DNA from 3 places in the Ensifer sp. NPDC090286 genome. Region 2 is predicted to be linked to each of the others. Evidence: riboswitches for the same ligand, from Rfam matches in the RefSeq annotation. Region 2 holds a riboswitch; each other region holds the start of a gene.

What was found. Region 2 has a riboswitch for cobalamin ahead of ACIQUG_RS05355 (DUF1636 family protein). Riboswitches for the same ligand answer to the same signal wherever they lie in the genome.
Region 1: linked by a shared signal. The riboswitch ahead of bluB (5,6-dimethylbenzimidazole synthase) and the one ahead of ACIQUG_RS05355 (DUF1636 family protein) in region 2 are both predicted to bind cobalamin.
Region 3: linked by a shared signal. The riboswitch ahead of ACIQUG_RS16485 (aromatic ring-hydroxylating dioxygenase subunit alpha) and the one ahead of ACIQUG_RS05355 (DUF1636 family protein) in region 2 are both predicted to bind cobalamin.

What each region holds. Positions count from the first base shown of each region.
Region 1 covers NZ_JBIVYF010000001.1:844,620-849,789, forward strand. The annotation lists gene ACIQUG_RS04155 (acyl-homoserine-lactone synthase) at 1-32, shown strand, start outside; gene ACIQUG_RS04160 (DUF2865 domain-containing protein) at 185-1,267, shown strand; gene bluB (5,6-dimethylbenzimidazole synthase) at 1,280-1,975, opposite strand; cobalamin riboswitch at 2,021-2,234, opposite strand; gene ACIQUG_RS04170 (SDR family oxidoreductase) at 2,317-3,129, opposite strand; gene ACIQUG_RS04175 (phytanoyl-CoA dioxygenase family protein) at 3,219-4,412, opposite strand; gene ACIQUG_RS04180 (LacI family DNA-binding transcriptional regulator) at 4,516-5,170, shown strand, end outside.
Region 2 covers NZ_JBIVYF010000001.1:1,090,050-1,095,219, forward strand. The annotation lists gene ACIQUG_RS05345 (ABC transporter substrate-binding protein) at 1-129, opposite strand, end outside; gene ACIQUG_RS05350 (ABC transporter ATP-binding protein) at 126-929, opposite strand; gene ACIQUG_RS05355 (DUF1636 family protein) at 952-1,365, opposite strand; cobalamin riboswitch at 1,470-1,686, opposite strand; gene ACIQUG_RS05360 (RidA family protein) at 1,871-2,347, opposite strand; gene aspT (aspartate-alanine antiporter) at 2,833-4,521, shown strand; gene ACIQUG_RS05370 (bifunctional aspartate transaminase/aspartate 4-decarboxylase) at 4,579-5,170, shown strand, end outside.
Region 3 covers NZ_JBIVYF010000003.1:250,670-255,839, forward strand. The annotation lists gene ACIQUG_RS16480 (2Fe-2S iron-sulfur cluster-binding protein) at 1-567, opposite strand, end outside; gene ACIQUG_RS16485 (aromatic ring-hydroxylating dioxygenase subunit alpha) at 569-1,813, opposite strand; cobalamin riboswitch at 1,917-2,118, opposite strand; gene ACIQUG_RS16490 (DUF6656 family protein) at 2,436-3,035, shown strand; gene ACIQUG_RS16495 (L-threonylcarbamoyladenylate synthase) at 3,113-4,087, shown strand; gene ACIQUG_RS16500 (FAD-binding oxidoreductase) at 4,230-5,170, shown strand, end outside.

The sequences.
Region 1 (5,170 bases), 250 kb from region 2:
CGATGTCGCTGGAAACCGCCCGCGCCGCCTAAGCGCGTCCGTCGATCGGCACTGTTAACGCAAACCGTCGCTTGTCGTTGCACGATCACCGACAAGCTCTATGATGGAGGCGAAACAGGAATGCCGCTGGCAGCCACCCGCAGAAGTTGGCGCCGACCTGGCAACAGGAAGAGACTTACGCCCCGTGTTCACGCGCCTGAAACACGTCGCTGCGGCCCTTGTGCCTTTGGTTCTGATCGGTGCCGGTCCGTCACTGGCATCGACGGCCTGCGACCGACTGAACGCCCGGCTCGCGCAACTGCCTGACTACGTCGCCAGCAATGCCGATGCCCGCGACTATGCAAGCGCAATCTCACGGCAGAACATCGAACTGCGGCGGGCGAAGAACGACCGCCGCCGCGCCGGGTGCGGTGGCGGCAACGCCATCGGCTACGACGGCGGCGACCCCGACACCTGCAGCGGGCTCAACGGTCTCATCGCCGAGATGGAAGACAATCTGCGCATGCTGAAGTCCGAGCGCGAGCAGATCGTCGCCGGCGGCAGCGACGACAGCCGGCGCCGCATCCTCGCTGCACTTGAGATCAACGGTTGCTATGGCGACCGCGAGGAGTTCGCAAGCGTCGAGCCGGACGTGCCGGAAAGCCACCGCAACATCGTTGCCGACCTACCGCCGGACGACGCCTACGGCCCGATGCTCGGACACGGCGAAGACGGCTACGCGCCGCAGGAGCGCTACTATAGCGGCACGCTCAGAACCATGTGCGTGCGCACCTGCGACGGCGCCTTCTTCCCGATCTCGTCCGATGCGACGCCGGCCGATTTCCCACGCGACGAACAGGCCTGCCGGGCCCGCTGCCCAGGGGCTGAGACGGAACTCTATTTCCACGAGCTCAACACGGAAGAGAGCGACAGGATGGTCTCGGCCGTGACCGGCCGTCCCTATACCGAAATGCCCAACGCCTTTGCCTATCGCACCCGCGCCGTCGGCAAGCCCGGCCAGTGCGGCTGCCAGATACCGCAGACCGCCGCAACCACGCCGAAGACGACAGGAACGAAGATCGGCGACGACCAGTCGTCGATCATCGTCATCGAGACGAAGAAGCCGGAAGCGGCGGGCGAGACCGCCAAGGCGCCGCCCGAAGAGCGGCCCTATGATCCGTCGAAGAACAAGGTGCGCGTCGTCGGCCCCACCTACCTGCCGCAGGAAGAAACTGCGATCGACCTCAAGCATCCGAAGGGACCGGCCTATCAGCCGGTCCAGAATTGATCGGGCGAGGCCTTACGCCTTCTCCTTGCTGCATCCCCATCCTTCTTCGAAAACCAGGCCCTCGAGCGGAAGGCGCTGGCGCCAGCCCTTCACGGCGAGTTCCGGCTGCTGATAGAGGCGGTCGACATAGCCGAGGCAGAGCCAGGCGACGATCTCGATATGGTCGGGGATGCCGAGGATCGCCTTGATCTCGGCCTCGTGGAAGATGCTGACCCAGCCGACACCCACCCCTTCGGCCCGCGCTGCAAGCCAGAGGTTCTGCACGGCGCAGACGGTGGAATAGACGTCCATCTGCGGATTGTGGGTACGCCCGAGCACGACAGTGCCGCCGCGCGTGCGGTCGCAGGTGACGCAGATGCTGAGCGGCGCCTTGCGAATGCCTTCGAGCTTCAGCGCGCGATACTTTCCCTGCTGTTCCGCCTCGAACATCAGCGCGGCCTCGTCATTGGCGCGGCGAAACGCCTGCCAGACCCGCTCGCGCGTTTCTTCCGCCCGCACCAGCACGAAGTTCCAGGGCTGCATGAAGCCCACGGACGGGGCGCTGTGCGCCGCCGCCAGCAGACGCCTGATCAGATCATCCGGCAATGGCTCGGGCAGGAATTCATCGCGCACGTCTCGACGTGTCTCGATCGCACGGTAGACGGCCTCCCGCTCTTGCAGCGAAAAGGCACCGGCAGCCGCAAGGCCGCCCTTCGGTTCAGTCAGCATCGTTCGATCCCCAACAATGCGAAAACCTCCCGCCGTCCACGCGGGGTTCGGTCTATCTCGCCAGGCCGGTCTTCTGACTTCGGTTCAACCGATCGCCTCACCTTCCCAGATCGATTGAAGATCCAGTGGCAAAACCTTGAATCAATTCAAGGCTCTCTTAGACGCGATCGTCCCCGTCACAGCGTTGGGCACGTTCCGGAATATCGACCGGATTCCCGATTCTCCCGCTTTCGCGGGCACCTGACGACGGCACTAAGTGCACAGGGAATTGAGAAAGACAAGCGGCGCCAACCGGGCGAAACCGGACGCGCCGCTTTCCACCTGCTTCTTTCTGCCTCGCCTCAGAGCGGAGCGACCGGATGCGGCGAGCCGTCATAGGCGCCCCAGATCGACTGGTCGAAGCAGATCACCGATCCGGTCATCAGCCCGGATTCGGCCGACGACAGGTAGGCGCAGGCACGCGCCACCTCGGCCGGATCGACGAGCCGGCCGAAAGGCTGGCTGGCCGCCGCCTTTTCGAGCCAATCGGCAGCCGCGCCGTGAAACTCGCGCTGTATGCGGTCTTCGCCTTCGGACGCCATCCAGCCGATATTCAGCCCGTTGACGCGGATGCGGTTGCGCAGCAGCGCATAGGCCGTGTTCTTGGTCAGCGTTTCGAGCGCGCCTTTCGACGAGCAATAGGCGGCGATGAAGGGCTGGCCGGCCATCGCCGACATCGAGCCGATGTTGACGATCGTGCCTTCGGTCTTCTCGCGCCGCATGACTTTCACCGCTTCCTGCATCAGGAAGAACGGTGCGCGCACGTTGATCGCGAACATGCGGTCGAAGAGTTCGGGCGTGGTATCGAGGATCGTGCCGCGGTCGGTGATGGCCGCGGCGTTGACCAGCGCATCGACCCGGCCGAATTCGGCGTCGCAAGCGGCGACCACCTTGCGGGCGTCGTCCACCTTCTCCAGATCGGCCTCGACATAGACGACTTTCGCGCCATGTGCCGTGCCGATCTGCTCGGCCCTCGCCCGTCCCTTGGCGGCGTTGCGTCCGCATATGACGATACCCTTGGCGCCGCGCTCGGCGAAAAGGCCAGCAATCGTCGCGCCCAGCCCCTGCGTACCACCGGTAACGATGGCGATCTTGCCCTGCAATTGTCCACTCATCGAATTTCTCCCTCGGAAATGTTCGTTTGAAACGGCTGCGGCACCCGGGTGAAACCACGCCGGGAGCCTGTCAAATGGTAGCCCGCGCGTCAGCTCAGCTTGCGCTTCGCCTGCGCCTCAAGCACCGCTAGAAACTCCTCCTCGCCCGTTCCCGCAGTGAGCGCCTCGCGCATCAATTGCGCCTGCGTCTTCGGCGCCAGCCCGCCGATTGGCGGGTCTCGGTCAAGATTGGTCGGGAACGAGTAGCCTTCGGCACAGGAGGCGATGGCATTGGCCGCTTCCGCCTGCGTCAGCTTGCCGTCCGCCAGCAAGGCCTTCAAGGCCGGATAGAGCGTCGCGCTCATCGTCAGTCGATCGACGGTTTCCATGGCGCGGCCGAAGGCCGAATTCACCTGCAGCAGGTTCGCGACGCGCCGAATATCCTGCGAGCGGTTGGTGCCGGCGGCATGGAAGAGCGCCGGATTGAAGAAGACGACATCGCCTTTTTCGAGCGGTAGCTGCACGTGGTGTGCGTCGAAATAGGCGCGGAACTCCGGCCGGTTGAGCGCCAGATAGCCCGGCACATAGGTTTGGCTATAGGGCAGGAAGAGCGTCGGTCCGCTTTCGAGCGGCATGTCGCAATGGGCAACCGCCCCCTGCAGCGTCAGGACAGGCGAGAGCTTGTGGACATGCGCCGGATACTGCTCGATCACGGCCGCGGTCTGGAAGCCGAGGTGATAGTCCCGGTGCGCCGATTGCGCAGCACCGCCCGGATTGACCCGGTTGACCTGCGCCGTCATCTGGTAGTTCGGCCCGAGCCAGGCCTCGCTGACGAGCGCGATGATGGCATTGCCGTAATAGGCGGCGAAATTCTCCGGTGCGTTCAGGCAGTGCTTTTCCAGCGAGTTCCAGATGCGGTCGTTGGCGCCGGGCTTGGCGAAGTGATCGCCGCCACCGCTGTTGCTGCGATGTTGCTCTTCGATGATGGCGTCGAAGACCCCGCTCGCGACGTCGATTGCCGCCGTATCGGCATAGGCGCGTTTGAAGACCGCGACGCCGGGGCCCGTTGCCAGCACCTCGCAGATTTCCGCCAGAACCGAACGCCGCTCCTCGGCATCGCCGCACGCGGCAATCAGCGCGGCGCTGTCATAGATCAGGACGTTTTTTTCGCAGCCGGAGGCATGGGGATAGTCGGACAGATTGGTCTGGCGTTCGACTTCCGCCCGGAACGCCTCGAGATCACAGGCCTCCTCGGTGAGCCAGACACGGTCGATCCGCTGGCGCGCTTTGTTGTCGGTCTTCATCGCGTTTCCTCCTCTGGAACATCCTGATGAACACGACTATAGGCGGCGGAAAAACATGATATAGAGCAAGAATCCATCAAAAATCCATCAGGAGCACGCAACGATGGCCCATCCGTTTCTGGTCAAGGACATCGCCTTTCAGGCCGGACTCAGCACCGCGACCGTCGATCGTGTGCTCAACGAGCGGCCAGGCGTGCGCCGCCAGACGGAGGCCCGGGTTCGCGCAGCCATCGAGGAACTGGAAAAGCAGCAGGCCGGCCTCGACATCCAGGGACGCAAGTTCGCGATCGATATCGTCATGGAGTCGCCGCAGCGCTTCACCGATGCGGTGCGCCATGCGTTCGAGAGCGAGGCGCTGACCTTCGCGCCCACCGTCTTTCGTTGCCGGTTCCACTTTGCAGAGACAATGCGCCCGCAGGACATCGTGCAACTGCTCGACCGGATCCGGCTGCGCGGAACCGACGGATTGGTGCTGAAGGCGCCAGATGTACCCGAGATCGTCGCCGCCGTCGCCCGCTTCGAGATGGGCGGCACGCCCGTCGTGACGCTGGTAACCGACCTGCCCCATTCGCAGCGGACGGCCTATGCCGGCGCCGACAACCGGGCAGCGGGCGAAACGGCCGCCTACCTCCTCGGCGAGCGCTTTTGCCGAGCGCCGGCAACCGTGCTGGTGACCCTTTCGAGCGGCCGTTTTCGAGGTGAGGAAGAACGAGAGATCGGCTTTCGCCGGGTGCTGCGCGAGCACTATCCGGCAATCC
Region 2 (5,170 bases):
CGCGCGCTGCGGCGCCGCGTCGAAGGTCACTTCGCGGTTGCAGCTCTTGACCGTGACCGGATAGGCGAGCGCCGGCGTGGCGGCGGCAAGCACGAAAAGAAGGGAAAACGGGGCAATATTGATCTTCATGAAATAGATCCCTGTCGAGGAAGTGAAAAGGAAAAGCGGGCGCCGCCGGCGGCGGCATTGTGAACGGTGGCAGTGACGCCGAAGGCGGCCGAAAGTTCGCCGGGGCTGAGCACCTCTTCGGGTGTGCCGAAGGCCGTCAGCCGCCCGGCGGTCAGGATCGCGACGTCGGTCGCAAACTCGGCGGCGAGATTGATGTCGTGCAGCGTCGAGACGATCGTCAGCTTCAACGTCTGCAGCAACTCGAGGATTTCGAGCTGGTGACGGATGTCGAGATGGTTGGTCGGCTCGTCGAGGATGATGATGCGCGGCTCCTGCGCCAGCGCACGGGCAATCAGCACCCGCTGCTTCTCACCGCCCGAAAGCGTGGAGAACTGGCGACCGGCAAGATGCGCGAGATCGAGATGCGCCAGCGCATGCTGCACCCGATCGCGGTCGAAATCGCTCCAGCCGCTCAAGCCTTCCCGCCGCGGAATGCGCCCCATCATCACGACGTCGCGCACGCTGAAGGGAAAGTCCCCGGGCATTTCCTGCAGGACGACGGCGATCGTCCTTGCCGCCTCGCGCGCCGAGATCGACCAGAGATCGATGCCATCGACCGAAACACGGCCGGCGTTCGGCTGCACCGCCCGGTAGAGGCAGCGCAGAAGCGAGGTCTTGCCGGCACCGTTCGGCCCCAGGATCGCAAGCCGGCTGCCCGCCGCGATCGAAAAGCCGATGTCCTTGACCAGCGTCAGCCCCGCGCGTGGCCCCCAGTGAAGGCCCTCGACCTTGAGTGCCGCTCCCGTCGCCGTGCAGCTCATGGGTTGATCCCTCCCTGCGCCCTCATTGGAAGTGCCCGCCGAGGTCTTCGGAAACGAGCATCGCTGCGGGGATGCGGGCAAGTGTCTTGCCTTTCAGCCCGCGTGGCCGCTCGGCCGCCCGCGTCATGCCATCGCCACGCTCCGCATAGGTTGTGGCAAAGCGTACGAGATCTTCGATATCCTCTTCCGGCGAGACGTCGCCGAAGAGATAGGTTGCCTTCCCCGTCGCCTGGAAGGCAATGGTGCAGGGCCGCGTGCAGGCCGCCATGCACACCGTGCCGGCAATCGAGAAGTCACGATCGAGCGGCGCGCCAAGCGCGGCAATGCTGCCGTTCAGCCGCTTGATCAGCTCGGCACCGGGCGCGCAGGGGCCACCGGTGAAGCGGCAATCGGTGCAGACCGTTATCTTGTGCTGTCGGAAATTCGGCTCAGCCATTCCTGCCCTCCGCCGGACTGACGGCAAGAGATGGCGAAACGGCAGAAGGACGGATAGCCGTCGTGCGAAAGCCAGTTCTTTTCCATCGGAACACCCCGTCCGTTGTGGTTGATCGGTTCGATGGCAGGTCTCCTGGCTCGCGGGTCGTGGCGCATCCACGTCTTCCCGGCTTATCGCCAGTGACATGGTGTGAATGCGCTTTCCGCTCACAGTTGCGGGGGCAGCCACGGTCTCGGCCCCATCAGGGTCGTCCGTTCCGTGTTCCCTTTTCAGCCGCCTCCGCATTGTCGCGGACGCAGCACCATCACCGCCTTCCTCGCATGAATCGGCAGGGGAGACAACCGCACGGCACAGGCGGGAAGGATCTATCAACATGCGGCGTATCGTCATGCGCAGTTTGTTATTAAATAACATTACATAACGCAAGCCGAAAATTGAGCGCCGGACACGATCCGACGCCCAACAGACGAAATCCGCCTTACGGCCGGCAGGCGGCCGTGCCGCCTCAGAACTCCGGCGGAAAGAGCTCGGCCGTCAGCGTCACCGCCACCGCTGCGTTGCCCGGCAGGTTGCGCACGCCGCAGACGGAGCGGATATGGCCCGCCCTTTCGCCAAAGGCGGCAGCCAGAAACTCGGAGGCGCCGTCGAGCACCTTCGGGTGGTCGAGGAAATCCTCGGTGCAGGCGACATGCCCCTCCAGCCGGACGATCTGGCGAATGCGCTCGAAACGGCCGAGATGTTCGTGGATCTGCGCCAGCGCATTGAGCACCGCCAGCTCGGCCGCCTTGCGCCCCTCGTCGATCGTCACCTCGCGCCCGAGCAGCCCCGTATGGACGAAGCGCCCGTCGAGCAGCGGCCCCTGCATCGAGACATGAAGCATCTCGCCCGCCTCGATCACCGCGCGGTAGGCGCCGAGCGGCTTCGGCGGCGTTGGAAGCTGAACGCCTAGCGCCCCCAGCCTACGGATAACCTCATCCATCATTGCTCCCCCCTCCTCGTCACCTTACGAACCGGCCGCGCTTGCGCAGACGATGCCGCGTTTCATCTCGACCCTCGAAGTTCTGTCGCCCCTATCGCAAGCAGAAAGGCCCACCGTTCCTTGCGCCTCCAGCCGTATGTTCAAGCATAGCCAAGAGAAAGCGCCTCATGCCTCACGTTGCGAGATAACATTACGAATTACAACACCAGAGTTGAAGTGCCGGCGCGACCCGGCCGCGCGCATCCGTGTTTCGATCGCATGCGGGGGACGCATCGCGGCGCCCGCCAAGCGCGCAGCCCAAGTAAAACCGCTGAAATGTAACATACGTTACGCTCACGTAACCCTATGGCGGTTGAGAATTTCGACGACCGAGGCAACAATTGCCGGGATTAAGATTGGGCATCGACACGATCCGGAAACAAGCTCAACTTAGCCGCGCAGATCCCAAAATGAAGTGATGGCAATTCAACTTTCTGAAGGGGACAGCAGTGAATCCCATCGATTTCTTCGTCGACACGCTTCGGACCTATCCGCCCGTCGCCATCTTCCTTGCCCTCGGCATCGGTTTCCTGATCGGCCCCATCAAGGTCGCGGGCTTCAACCTGGGCAATGTCACCGCCACGCTTCTGGCGGGTGTTCTCATCGGGCAGCTGGGCATCCAGGTTTCCGGTGATCTGAAATCAACCCTGTTCCTGATCTTCCTGTTCGCCGTCGGCTATGGCGTCGGCCCGCAATTCGTGCGGGGCCTTAGCACGGACGGACCCAAGCAGATCGCCTTTGCGCTCTCGGTCCTCGTGCTCTGCCTCATCGTTCCCTATCTCTGCGCGCTAATCGCCGGGCTTCCGCTCGGCTACGGCGCCGGCATGTATGCCGGTTCGCAGACGATTTCGGCGGCTATCGGCGTCGCCACGGACCAGATCAACTCGCTGGGGCTCACACCGGAACAGGCCAAGACCTTCTCCGACCAGATCCCGATCGCCTACGCGGTCACCTATATCTGGGGCACGATCGGCTCGGCGATCATCCTCGCCCAACTCGGTCCGAAGCTTCTCGGCATCGACCTGCCGGCGGCCTGCCGGGAATACGAGGCCAAGCTCGGCGGCGGCACATCCAGCAGCGAGCCCGGCATCACCAGCGCCTACCACGATTTCGGTCTTCGGGCCTATCGCGTCGACGAGGCGAGCGGGCTCACCGGAACGCCCGTGAAGGACATCCTTCCCGGCATCCGCGTCTTCGTCGAGCGCCTGCGGCGCGGCAGCCAGATCATCGAGGCCGATGGCAACACCGTGTTGCTGCCGGGTGACGTCGTCGCCTTCTCGGGCCGACGTTCCCTGCTCGTCGAGAATCTCGATTCGAAGCTTGTCGAGGTCGAGGACAAGGAACTTCTGAACGCCGAAGCCGAAGTCCTCGATGTCTACGTCACCAGCAAGGCGCTCGCCGGCAAGACGCTTGCGGAAGTCAGCACGATGGACTGGGCGCGCGGCGTCTATGCCCGCAAGATCATCCGTTCGCTGGTCGAGATCCCGGTCTTGCCCGGGACCACCGTCGAGCGCGGCGACATCGTCACCATCGGCGGGGCCAAGCGGCATGTCGAAGCGGCGATCAAGGCGCTCGGCTTTGCCGATCGACCTGTCGAGACGACAGACATCGCCTTCCTCGGCTGGGGGCTTTTCATCGGTGCAATGGTTGGCGCCCTGACCATTACGATCGGCGGCATCCCGATCGGTCTTTCGACCTCTGGCGGCGCACTGCTGGCCGGTCTCGTGCTCGGCTGGCTGCGCACCACCTACCCGGCCTTCGGGCGGATCCCGTCGCCGGCGCTCTGGCTGATGAACACGCTCGGCCTCAACATCTTCATCGCCGTCGTCGGCATCGGCGCCGGCCCGGGCTTCGTCGCGGGTCTTCAGGAGGTCGGCATATCGCTGTTCATCTGGGGCGTGGTGGCAACCTCGATCCCGATGATCGCCTCGGTGCTCATCGGCCACTACGTCTTCAAGTTCCACCCGGCGATCCTGTTTGGCGCCTGCGCCGGGGTCAGGACGACGACGGCAGCGCTCGGCATGATCCAGGAGGCCGCCAAGAGCAAGGTGCCGGCACTCGGCTACGGCATGCCCTACGCCATCGGCAACACGCTGCTCACCATCTTCGGCCTCGTCATCGTCATCATGCTCGCCTGAGGCGGGCGACAGTCGGGACCATCGATCACAATTCACAGATCACAGGGAGTGTGGATCATGTTGGACAGAAAATTCTACGACAGCATCTCCGATCTCAGCCCGTTCGAAATCAAGGACGAACTGATCAAGCTCGCCAAGACGAGCTCCCAGAAGGCCGCCAAGGCCTTCCTCAATGCCGGCCGCGGCAACCCGAACTGGACGGCGACGCGCGCCCGCGAAGCCTTCTTCCTGCTCGGCCAGTTCGCGCTGACGGAAGCCAAGCGCGCCTATTACGATCCGAAGGCAGGTGTCGCCGGCATGCCGCCGCAGGACGGCGCCCATGCGCGGTTTGAGAAGTGGACGAAGAAGCTGCTTCAAAGCACCGCCGACTGGGACGAAGAGGACGAAGGCGTTCCGCCGGCAAAGACGCTCTCCGACGCCGTCAACTACGCCATCACAACCTTCCGCTTCGATGCCGACGCCTTCGTGCACGAGCTGACGGATTCGATCATCGGCGACAACTACCCGGTGCCCGACCGCGCGCTGCACCACAACGAGATCATCACCCACGAATATCTGATGTGGGCGATGTGCGCCGGTCACCGGCCAAAGGCGCAGTTCGACCTCTATCCGGTCGAAGGTGGCACCGCCGCCATGTGCTACATTTTCA
Region 3 (5,170 bases), on a different contig from region 2:
GATAAAGCCGAGGTTGAGCCCGGACATCTGGGTGGCGAGCACTTCCAGTTCCGAACGGAACAGCAGATCGTCCGGACGACGCGCGCAGGAGATGAAGGTCACATCCGTCTCCGGCACGCAATCCGCCATCCAGCGCGTCATCGACATCATCGGCGTGATGCCGGAGCCGGCCGAGATGAACAGGTACTTGTCGCCGGGATGACGAACGAAGCTGAAATCACCGAGCGGACCGAAGGCCCGGAGCTTCATGCCCGGCTTCAGGTGGTCGAACATCCAGCGGGTGCCGATGCTGTCGGCCTGCGCCTTCACCGTGACAGCGATTGAAAGCGGCCGCGACGGCGTCGACGACAGCGTGTAGGTGCGCATGACCGGCTCGTCGGCGACCGGCAGTTCGAGCGTTACGAATTGCCCGGGCAGATAGCGGAACCAGGCGGGCTTTTCGGCTCGGAAGCTGAAGGTCATGACATCGGCGGTCTCGACGACAGCCGATGTGCATTCGAGCATCTGCTGCCGATCGATCCAGACATGCAGCGCGTCGAAATGGTGAAACGAGGAGGCCATCTGCATGTCAGGCGACCCTTGAAAGGGGAGCCGCGTCGCCAGAAAGGCGCTGCTCCATGAACTTGCAGTACCACTCGACGAACTGCATCACGCCGCCTTCGTGCTCGGGCGAATAGGGACCGGGCTCATAGGCCGGCGAGCGGATGCCGAAGGCATTCTCCTCGACGATCTGGCGATCCTGATCGTTGGTCTCGGTCCAGACATGCGTCAGTTCCTCGAGGTGGTAATCGACGCCTTCGACCGCATCCTTGTTGACCAGCCACTTCGTCGTCACCTGGGTAAGTTCAGGCCCGAGCGGCAGCACGCGGAAGGTGATGGCGTGATCGGCGAGCACATGGTTCCAGGTGGTCGGGTAGTGGAACATCAGAAGCGTGCCGATCTGGCTCTGGGAAACATCGGCCGACAGAGCCCGCCTGACGGCGCGCGCGCCCGACATGGTGTAGCTTTCGGCATTGTCGACAAGCGGCATGCGGGCGGCGCGGAACTGGCCGGTTGGCGACATCCTGAACTCACTCGGCAAGCCTTCGGCCTCGCATTTCGCCCAATGTTCGGCGATCACGGGATCATCCTTGGCGCCCTGCACACCGGTCGCGGTCGGGGCTTCCGGATAGGTGCGGCAGAGTTCCGGGTGATTGGCGGCGCAATGATAGCATTCGCGGTTGTTTTCCCAGACGAGCTTCCAGTTGCCCTTCTCGACGATGGTGCTTTCGAACGCGACCTTGGTTTCGCCGAGCCGGTGCGGCGCGAGATAGGGCAAGGCCATCTCGCGGAACGCGGTGAAATCCATCGGCTTTTCCGACAGGTTGATGAAGATGTAGCCGCCGACCGTTTCGCAATGGATCGGCTTCAGGCTGTGGGCTGCCTTGTCGAAATCCTCCCCCATCTGCCGGGCGAAGAGCAGCGAGCCGTCGAGTTCGTAGGTCCACTGGTGATAGGGACAGACGAGCTTGGCCGACGAGCCCTTCTGTTGCGTGCAGACGCGCGAGCCGCGATGGCGGCAGGAGTTGTGCAATGCCCGGATCGTGCCCTGGCGATCGCGGGTGATGACAACGGGGTAGTCGCCGACCTGGACGGTGAAATAATTGCCGGCCCGCGGGATCTCGCAGTCATGGCCGATGAACAGCCAATCCTTGTACCAGATGTTTTCCAGATCCTGCCGATAGTAGTCGGGATCGATGTAGAAGGCCCGATCGAGGCTGTAGCCGTCGCGCCGGCCCTTCAGCTTTCGAAGCATATCGTTTCTGGTTTCCATGTCCTGTCCTCATGCGCCATGTCTTGGAGAGGCAGGACAGGAACCCGCACGGGCACACGCCCATGCGTTGTCGGCTCCGATCCGGCTGCCCGCCGCAACCCGTTACGGTTATGTCCGTCAAGGCTGGTTTCCGGGCTCAGGAGCGGTCCCTTCGGACCAGCCCGGCGCCTTCCCGGACGAACCGTCCAGTGGCCTTTGCCGAGGCTTTCGCTCCACCACCGTTGCGGGGGCAGCGCCGGGATTTGACCGGCTTCCCAATTCTCCGCCTTCTCTTCGAAGACGGCACCTTGAGTAAGGATATGTAATCGCGGAAACCGCCCTGGCAGCTGCCGGATAGCGACATCCAATTCCAGAATGACGACACGGGAAAAACCGCCATCAACGGCGCCTGTCTTAGAATTTTTACACTACAAACATATAGATAGCTCACATGTTGGGCATTTGCCGCCTTTTGCGGCGCGGGCGGCGCAGACGCGGGAAAGCTTCGCCCGTTTGCGACATCCCGTCAGATAGGGAACACTCATGATGCAGCCAGCAGGCAATCATTCATTAACCATGAGCCGCTAGCCTAGCCGGCGGACGAGAGAGGTCCTGCAGGCAGGCAGATGGCGCGCTGACGATCATGGCAAAGTTGAGATACTACGACGCGGCAGCCGAGGCGCCGCCGACAATCCCGCCGAAGACGGCGGTTCATACCGAATTCCTGCGCACGGGCCGGATCAATCGCAGGCAATGGGTGCCGAGCGAACGGCGCTACCTGAGCTATGAGGAAGTTGCGGACAGGACGGGCAAGAAGCTCAACACCGCCGGCGACACGACCCATAAGCGGATCAACGGCTTTCACACCTCGATCCAGTTCCCGAAGATGATCTTCCACCGCACGCTCGTCGGCCGGCCGCATCTCGGCTACTGTCACGTGACGGCGGCGCGCACGCCGGTTACGCCCTCCAAGGACATCACTTGGTCCTTCTACTTCGCCAACTTCTACTGCGACCTCGGCCACGAGACGCATTTTTTCGAAGGCATCCAACCCGGCTATTCGCGCATGTATTTCGCCGTCGCCATCGAACCGGGCGCGGAAGCCGGCCAAATGGTCATCAACCGCAATTTTCGTGACAACGGTCTGCTGTTTCGCACCGACGATCCCAAGGTCGCGCTGAAAAACGTGCTGATGCTCGGTGCCAAGGACGACGCGTTGCGCCGCATCATCCGCAGCCTCTGAGCCGAGCCGGTTGCCTCAAAGAAAATCGTTCTGTTTTTCCGGTGCGTCCGTTAAGGAAGCGTCGGAAAGGAAACGGCATGGCTGAGATCATCGATACGGATAGGGAACCGGACCGCGCGATCGCGCGTGCCTGCGCCGTTCTTGCCGAAGGCGAGCCGGTCGCCATTCCGACCGAGACCGTCTACGGCCTCGCCGCCGACGCCACCAATCCTGATGCGATCAGCCGCATCTACGAGATGAAGGGGCGCCCGCGCTTCAATCCGCTGATCTCGCATGTCTCCGACATGGCGATGGCCGAAGCCCACGTGCACTTCGATCCGGTTTCCCGTCAACTGGCCGAAGCCTTCTGGCCCGGCCCGCTGACGCTGATCCTTCGGCAGCGCGCCGACAGCACGGTTCATGCGCTGGCGTCCGCCGGCCTCGACACGCTCGGCATCCGCATGCCCGACGGTTTCTCCCGCCGGGTTATAGGCCGCTTCGGGCGGCCATTGGCCGCGCCCAGCGCCAATACCTCGGGAAAGATCAGTCCGACCAGTGCGGCCCATGTCGAGGCCGATCTCGGTGGAAAATTGAAGCTGATCCTCGACGCCGGCCAGGCCCAGATCGGCCTTGAATCGACGATCATCAAGGTCGATGGCGACGAGATCCGGCTGCTTCGGCCGGGTGGCCTCGATGCTGCCGAGATCGAACGCCTCCTCGGCCGTCCGGTGATCCGGCCGGAGGCGGCGGGAGCGACGATCGAGGCGCCGGGCATGCTTGCCTCGCATTATGCGCCCGGCGCTGCGGTGCGGCTCGATGCCGCCGAGGTGCATGCCGGCGAAGCCTTGATCCGTTTCGGCGGCAATCGGATTGCCGGCGAGGAACAGGCGGCCATCGTTCTCGACCTCAGTCCGACTGGCAATCTGCGCGAAGCCGCCGCCAATCTCTTCGACTACATGAAACGGGCGGATGCCAGCGGCGCAGAGACCATCGCCTTCGGGCCGATCCCTTCGGACGGGCTGGGGGAAGCCATCATCGATCGGTTGCTGCGGGCAGCCGCACCACGAGGGTAAGATAGTGCGGGGCATCTTCCGCGCGCCCGCTCTCACCGAACGGCACCCATTGCGGTTATGATCGCCGCCGACCAGGAACCGAGGATCCCATCCTCAGATCGACCGATCCGATAGCGCACAGGCGCAACGCGAAGTGAGGCCCATGACCACCCTTCCCTCTCCCGAACTCATCGCCTCCTTCGTCGACATCATCGGCAGCGCCAACGTGCTGACGGCCGAACCGGACAAGGCACGTTATCTCGTCGAATCGCGCGGACTTTATCGCGGCACGACGCCGATGGTGCTGCGTCCGGGCTCCGTCGACGAGGTCTCGCGCATCATGAAGCTTGCAAGCGCCACCCGCACGGCGATCGTGCCGCAGGGCGGAAACACCGGCCACGTCGCGGGGCAGATCCCGCGGGAGGGCAAGGCGGACATCGTTCTTTCGCTGGAACGGCTGAACCGCATTCGCGACATCGATCCGGTCGGCAATGTCATCGTCGCCGATGCCGGCTGTATCCTTGCCGACATCCAGAAGGCGGCGGACGAGCACAATCGCCTGTTCCCGCTGTCGCTCGGCTCGGAAGGTTCGGCCCGCATCGGCGGCAATCTCTCCACCAATGCCGGCGGCACCGCCGTGCTTGCCTATGGCAACATGCGCCAGCTCTGCCTCGGCCTCGAGGTAGTGCTGCCGACCGGCGAGATCTGGGACGGGCTGCGCCGGTTGAAGAAGGACAATACCGGCTACGACCTGCGCGATCTCTTCATCGGTGCCGAAGGTACGCTCGGCGTGATCACCGGCGCCGTGCTCAAGCTCTTTCCGAAGCCGCTCGGGCATCAGGTCGCCTTTGCCGGGGTCGGCAGCGTCGAGCATGCGCTCGCTTTGTTCGAAAAAGCGTCCAGCCTTTGTGGACCGGCGCTGACCGGCTTCGAGCTGATGCCGCGGCTGGGCGTCGAATTCACCGCCAAGCACATCCCCGGCGTTCGTGACCCGATGGACACGATCCATCCCTGGTACGCGCTGATCGATATCTCGACATCCGATACCGCCGAAAGCGCGGAACGGATGGTGCAGGATCTTCTGGAACAGGGATATGCAGCCGG